One region of the Pantoea sp. y20 genome, then DNA from elsewhere that is predicted to be linked to it. Evidence: predicted binding sites of a transcription regulator. Region 1 holds the regulator's gene; the other holds the start of a gene.
What was found. Region 1 encodes CRP, which controls carbon source genes, mostly activating them, when cyclic AMP is high. Its sites were predicted from a motif close to ATGTGANNNNNNTCACAT; they were not measured.
Positions count from the first base shown of each region.

Region 2: a site for CRP is predicted at 1,183-1,200, ahead of ACYAC5_RS13810 (NupC/NupG family nucleoside CNT transporter). Genes of this name have one in related genera too.

Region 1 covers NZ_CM142816.1:3,803,140-3,806,555, forward strand. The annotation lists gene ACYAC5_RS17710 (phosphoribulokinase) at 1-472, shown strand, start outside; gene ACYAC5_RS17715 (OsmC family protein) at 534-938, opposite strand; gene crp (cAMP-activated global transcriptional regulator CRP) at 1,244-1,876, shown strand; gene ACYAC5_RS17725 (YccS/YhfK family putative transporter) at 1,935-3,416, shown strand, end outside.
Region 2 covers NZ_CM142816.1:2,962,235-2,965,650, forward strand. The annotation lists gene ACYAC5_RS13805 (Nramp family divalent metal transporter) at 1-895, opposite strand, end outside; gene ACYAC5_RS13810 (NupC/NupG family nucleoside CNT transporter) at 1,265-2,455, shown strand; gene ACYAC5_RS13815 (LLM class flavin-dependent oxidoreductase) at 2,648-3,416, shown strand, end outside.

The DNA of each region.
Region 1 (3,416 bases):
CGGCGGCGTGGTCACGCAGCAGCAAAATGTGGCGGAGCATGTCGATCTGCTGGTTGGCGTGGTGCCGATTGTTAACCTTGAGTGGATTCAGAAGCTGGTGCGTGACACCAGCGAGCGCGGCCATTCACGCGAAGCGGTGATGGATTCGGTGGTGCGGTCAATGGAGGATTACATTAACTTCATCACGCCACAGTTCTCGCGCACCCACATTAACTTCCAGCGCGTGCCGACCGTTGATACCTCAAACCCGTTTGCCGCACGCGAAATTCCGTCGCTCGACGAAAGCTTCGTGGTGATTCATTTCCGTGGTCTGGAAGGCATCGCGTTCCCCTATCTGCTGGCGATGATTCAGGGATCGTTTATTTCGCACATCAATACGCTGGTGGTGCCGGGTGGCAAAATGGGATTGGCGATGGAGCTGATTATGCTGCCGCTGGTACAGCGACTGATTGAAGGGAAGCGGATTGAATAAGCGGAGTCATTCCGTAGCGGCGCAATTTATTGCGCAATAAATTGCGCCGCTACAATCCGAGTTATAACTCGATCACTTCATAGCTGTGGGTAATTTCCACGCCTTTACCCAGCATGATCGCTACCGAGCAATATTTTTCCGCTGACAGATCAACCGCACGCGAAACGGCCTTGTCGCTCAATGCTTTACCGCTAACGATAAAATGCAGGTTGATGTGGGTAAAAATGCGTGGCGCTTCTTCACGGCGTTCCGATGTGAGCTTCACTTCGCAATCGGCCACATCGCTGCGCCCTTTTTGCAGGATCGACACCACATCAATAGCGCTACAGCCGCCCGCGGCCATCAGCACCATCTCCATTGGACTTGGCGCTTTATCACCGGAATTACCATCCATCAATACCTGATGGCCGGATGAGGATTCTCCGAGAAAGGTAAGACCTTCCACCCATTTCACTCGTGCCTGCATGATTCTTTCTCCTGAAGCGGCGGTTTTGCCGCCAGAGTACGCTTTCACCTGACAAACAGCAATCCAGAGTAATCCCCCTTCTGCTGAAGCGAGACAACACAAGACAGCTCGCAAAAGCTGTGCTACAAACAGTGCTGAAAATATTTTCGTCATCACAGACGAAGGCCGGAAGAATCAAAAGCGTAGCTTAAGAGTCCACCCGGAATAATTTTTCCTTTACTGGAAACGCTCGACGATTAAACCGCCTGACAGGGAAAAAATGCCCCCTGTGTTTTGGGCACGATTACAACAGAGGATAATAGCGAATGGTTCTCGGCAAACCGCAAACAGACCCTACACTCGAATGGTTCCTGTCCCATTGCCATATTCACAAATATCCATCCAAAAGCACGCTCATCCATCAGGGTGAGAAAGCGGAAACGCTGTACTACATCGTAAAAGGTTCCGTAGCGGTACTGATTAAAGATGAAGAAGGCAAAGAGATGATTCTCTCCTACCTCAATCAGGGGGATTTCATCGGCGAACTCGGTCTTTTCGAAGAAGGCCAGGAACGCAGTGCTTGGGTGCGTGCGAAGTCTGCCTGCGAAGTGGCTGAAATTTCATACAAAAAATTCCGTCAGCTGATTCAGGTAAACCCGGATATTTTAATGCGACTTTCGTCGCAAATGGCGCGTCGTCTGCAAGTGACATCTGAGAAAGTGGGCAACCTTGCCTTCCTCGATGTCACCGGACGTATTGCGCAAACGCTGCTAAATCTGGCCAAACAGCCAGATGCGATGACTCACCCAGACGGGATGCAAATCAAAATCACCCGTCAGGAGATTGGTCAGATCGTGGGCTGCTCACGCGAAACCGTGGGTCGTATCCTGAAAATGCTGGAAGATCAGAACCTGATCTCCGCACACGGTAAAACCATCGTCGTTTACGGCACCCGCTAATTTCTTCTCACCCACGGCGTGATGGCAACATCGCGCCGTTTCTATTTGCGATGAGCTGATGTGGCGCCGAATCATCTATCATCCCGAAGTTAACTATGCGCTGCGGCAAACGCTGGTGCTGTGCCTGCCTGTGGCTCTCGGTTGGCTGTTTGGCGATCTGCAAAAAGGTCTGCTGTTCTCGTTAGTGCCGGCCTGCTGCAACATGGCGGGACTGGATACGCCGCACAAACGCTTCTTCAAACGCCTGATTGTGGGTGGTTCGCTGTTTGCCACCGGCAGTTTCCTGATGCAAATCCTCACCGCTTACCAGATTCCGCTGCCACTGATTTTGCTGGCGCTGCCGCTGCTGATTGGCGTAACCGGCGAAATCGGCCCGCTGCACGCGCGCCTGCTGCCCGCCACACTCATCGCCGCCATCTTTACGCTCAGCTTAGTGGGACGCATGCCGATGTGGGTGCCGCCGCTGCTCTACATTGGCGGCACGCTGTGGTACGGCTTGTTCAACTGGTTCTGGTTCTGGCTGTGGAAAGAGCAGCCGATGCGCGAATCGCTCAGCCTGCTGTTCCGCGAGCTGGCGGATTACTGCGATGCCAAATACACCTTACTGACGCAGCTGACCGATCCGGAGAAAGCGCTGCCGCCGCTGCTGGCGCGCCAGCAAAAGGCGGTCGATCTCATCACCACCTGCTATCAGCAAATGCATATGCTGTCGGCGAGCCGCGATAACAGCCACAAACGCCTGACGCGCGCTTTTCAGGTTGCGCTGGATTTACAGGAACACATCTCCGTGAGTTTGCATCAGCCCGAAGAGGTGCAGAAGCTGGTTGAGGAGAGCCACGCCGAAGCGGTGATTCGCTGGAACGCCAAAATTATTTCGGCGCGGCTGCGCGTGCTGGCGGATGCGATTCTCTACCATCAGCTGCCGGATCGTTTTCACATGGAGAAACAGCTCGGCGCTCTGGAGAAAATTGCACGCCAGCATCCGGATAATCCGGTCGGCAACTTCTGCCTGTATCACTTCAGTCGCATCGCCCGCGTATTGCGTACGCAGAAGCCGCTCTACACGCGTGACCTGATGGCCGATCGCCAGCGCCGTTTGCCGCTGTTGCCGGCGCTGCGCAGTTATCTGTCATTCAAATCCACCGCGTTACGCACCGCAGCCCGCTTCGCTGTGATGCTGATGTTTGGCAGCTCGCTGGCGCTGTTCTTTAACATCCCCAAACCTTACTGGATTCTGATGACCATCATGTTCGTCAGCCAGAACGGTTACAACGCCACGCGCGTGCGTATTCAGCACCGTGCGCTGGGCACTTTCGCCGGATTGCTGATCGCCGCCGCGTCGCTGCAGCTGGCGGTGCCGGAATCGATCACGCTGCTGTTTATGCTGGGGATTACGCTGGCGAGCTATCTGATCACGCGGAAATATTATGGCTGGTCGATGATTGGCTTTACCGTCACGGCGGTGTATTCGCTGCAATTGCTGTCGCTGAACGGCGCGCAGTTTCTGCTGCCGCGCATGATGGATACCTTGATGGGCTGT
Region 2 (3,416 bases), 840 kb from region 1:
CGGCAGCCACCAGACTCAAACCAAACACAATTGCTGCCGCTTCACCCAACAGCGGTTGCAGCGTTAGGTATGCCTGATCGAGATCGACGATGCTGGAGTGACCGCTAAAGTGAAACGCCGCGGCGGCGGTGGCCATCATCGCCAGATTCACAAAGCCAGCGATGGTCATGGCGATAGCCACATCCAGCTTGGTTGAACTGTAACGTTGCGCCTTGCTGCCTTTATTGCCGTGCTGCGTCAGCGCCGAGTGCAGATAAATCACGTGCGGCATAATGGTGGCGCCTAACACACCAGCAGCGAGGAATACCGCATCCGATGTTGGCAGCGATGGCAGCGCCATGCCAACCACCAGCTCACTCACTTTAGGCTGGGAGAAAAACAGCTCCACAATATAAGCCGCCGCTACAAACAGCAGCAGACCGCCAATCACCAGTTCCAGCGGCTTCTGCCCGCGACTTTGCAGCATCAGAATCAGGTAGGTCGCGATACCGGTTAACACCGCACCCTGCAGCAGGGAAATGCCAAGTAATAGCTTGAAGCCGAGCGCCGCGCCGATAAATTCAGCGAGATCGGTGGCCATGGCGATGATTTCCGCCTGCACCCAATAGAACCACACCGCCGGGCGCGGGAAGCGATCGCGGATGTGTTCTGCAAGATTTTTGCCGGTAGCAATGCCCAGCTTGGCGGACATCAGCTGGATCAGCATCGCCATGACGTTGGCCCACACCACCACCCATAACAGCTTGTAGCCGTAGGCGGCGCCGGCCTGAATGTTGGTCGCGAAGTTGCCGGGATCGATGTAGCCAATCGCCGCAATAAAGGCGGGGCCCAGCAGCGCGAGTTTGATCTTTCTGGCTCCGCGAGCGGCGCGCTCGGCGGTGCGGCTTTCTAGCATAGTTTTACCCTGTCCTAATGCTTGTTGACCTGTCCAGATTAAGGGTCATTCAAGGCAGATGAAATTTGGTTATAGTTATTGTAGTAATAGATGGTGCTATAAAGTATAGCCATTGCTATATATTGCGGTAAAGTCAGTTCTTGCTAAAAACAAGTGCAACGCAAAAGACTCTACTCTTGGGTTATTTTATAGACAATGTTTTTGTGGATATTTCTTGTGATGAATTTGTAATAGGGTTGTGAGCGGTCAGACTTATCTGAGAAAAAACGCGATAGCGAATACTTATAATGTGGTTTTGATCTCGTTTTTAAGTAACGCGTTACATAGAATACGCAACAAAATACAACCCTCCTCAAATTTGGAGCCGACATGTCCCATGTTTTGCATTTTCTTTTAGCACTAGTGGTGGTAGCGGTGCTGGCCTTGCTGGTCAGCCACGATCGTAAAAGCATCCGTCTTCGTTATATCGTTCAACTTCTGGTAATCGAAATTCTGCTGGCCTGGTTCTTCCTGAACTCCTCCATCGGTCTCGGCTTTGTGCAGGGCTTCGCAGGATTCTTTGATCATCTGCTCAAATATGCCGCCGAAGGCACCAACTTCGTGTTTGGCAATATGAGCGAAAAAGGTCTCGCTTTCTTCTTCCTCAACGTGCTTTGCCCCATCATTTTCATCTCTGCGTTAATCGGTATTTTGCAGCATTTCCGCATCTTGCCGTGGGTGATTCGCGGCATTGGTACCGTGCTGTCCAAAGTAAACGGTATGGGCAAACTGGAATCCTTTAACGCCGTGAGCTCTCTGATTTTGGGACAGTCAGAAAACTTCATCGCTTACAAAGATATCCTTGGCAAAATGTCACAGCGCCGTATGTACACCATGGCAGCGACTGCCATGTCGACGGTTTCGATGTCAATTGTCGGCGCCTACATGACCATGCTGCAGCCAAAATATGTGGTGGCCGCGCTGGTATTGAACATGTTCAGCACCTTTATTGTGCTGTCGCTGATTAACCCGTACCGCGTGGATAGCGAAGAAGATCTGCAATTGCAGGACCTGCATAAAGGCCAGAGCTTCTTCGAAATGCTGGGCGAATACATCCTCGCCGGTTTTAAAGTTGCAATGATTGTTGCCGCTATGCTGATTGGTTTTATCGCCTTGATCACCGGTCTGAACGCGCTGTTCGACCTGATTTTCGGCATCAGCTTCCAGGGCGTGCTGGGTTATGTGTTCTATCCATTTGCATGGGTGATGGGTGTTCCTTCACACGAAGCGCTGCAGGTGGGCAGCATCATGGCCACCAAACTGGTTTCCAACGAATTCGTGGCAATGATGGATCTGCAGAAAATCGCCGGTCAGCTGTCGCCACACTCGGAAGGTATTCTCTCGGTGTTCCTGGTCTCCTTTGCTAACTTCTCCTCTATCGGGATTGTGGCGGGCGCGATTAAAGGTCTGCACGAAGAGCAAGGTAACGTGGTTTCACGCTTCGGCCTGAAACTGCTGTACGGTTCAACGCTGGTGAGCGTGCTGTCAGCCGCTATCGCTGGTCTGGTGTTGGCCTTCTGATATACGGGGCGAGCTGCGGCTCGCCCTTCTGTTCTTAATTATTTCCATCAGTTCTAATCCGCGTCGCTTCCGCTTTTCCCCCGCTATCACCCGCTTCACTGTTAAACGCAAAACCTTTGCACAATATTGAATTTCCGTTCACACCGCCTGCGCCCGTAGTTTTTCTCCATGACGTCACTTCAGGAGAACCGCATGAGCATTCAATTCCTAGGCATGATAGGCCACCGCCTCGCTTCCGAAATCATTCCGGCTAGCGGCCCGCTGTTCGATAAAGAGTACATTGCGCGTTTTGCGCGGGCGCATGAAGACGCCGGTTTTGATCGTATTCTGGTGGGCTATTGGTCGGATCAGCCGGATGGTTTTCTGGTCACCGCGCACGCGGCGGCGCACACCTCGACGCTGAAATTTTTGCTGGCGCATCGTCCCGGCTTTGTCTCGCCGACGCTAGCGGCGCGCAAACTGGCTTCGCTTGATCACCTCACCGACGGTCGCTTAGCGGTGCACATCATCAGCGGCGGCAGCGATGCCGAGCAGCGCCGCGACGGTGACTTCCTCAATAAAGCCGAGCGCTATGCGCGTAGCGATGAGTTCCTCACCGTATTGAAGCAGAGTCTCGAATCCGCGCAGCCGTACGATCATCAAGGCCGGTTTTATCAGGCCGAGCAGGCGTTCTCAGCCATCAAACCGCTGCAGAATAAACTGCCCATCTATTTTGGCGGATCGTCGCAGGAGGCGATTGATGTTGCAGCACGCCATGCCGATGTGTTTGCGCTGTGGGGCGAGCCGCTGAAAGGCGCGGAAGAGACGGTACGCAACGTGCGTGCCGCTGCCGCCAGACAGGGCCGCGAAATTAACTTCAACATCTCGTTCCGGCCGATTCTTGGTACAACTGAAAAAGAAGCCTGGGAACGTGCGGAGCACATCCGCGCCACGGCCGAAAAACAGCTTAACGAAAGTGGCT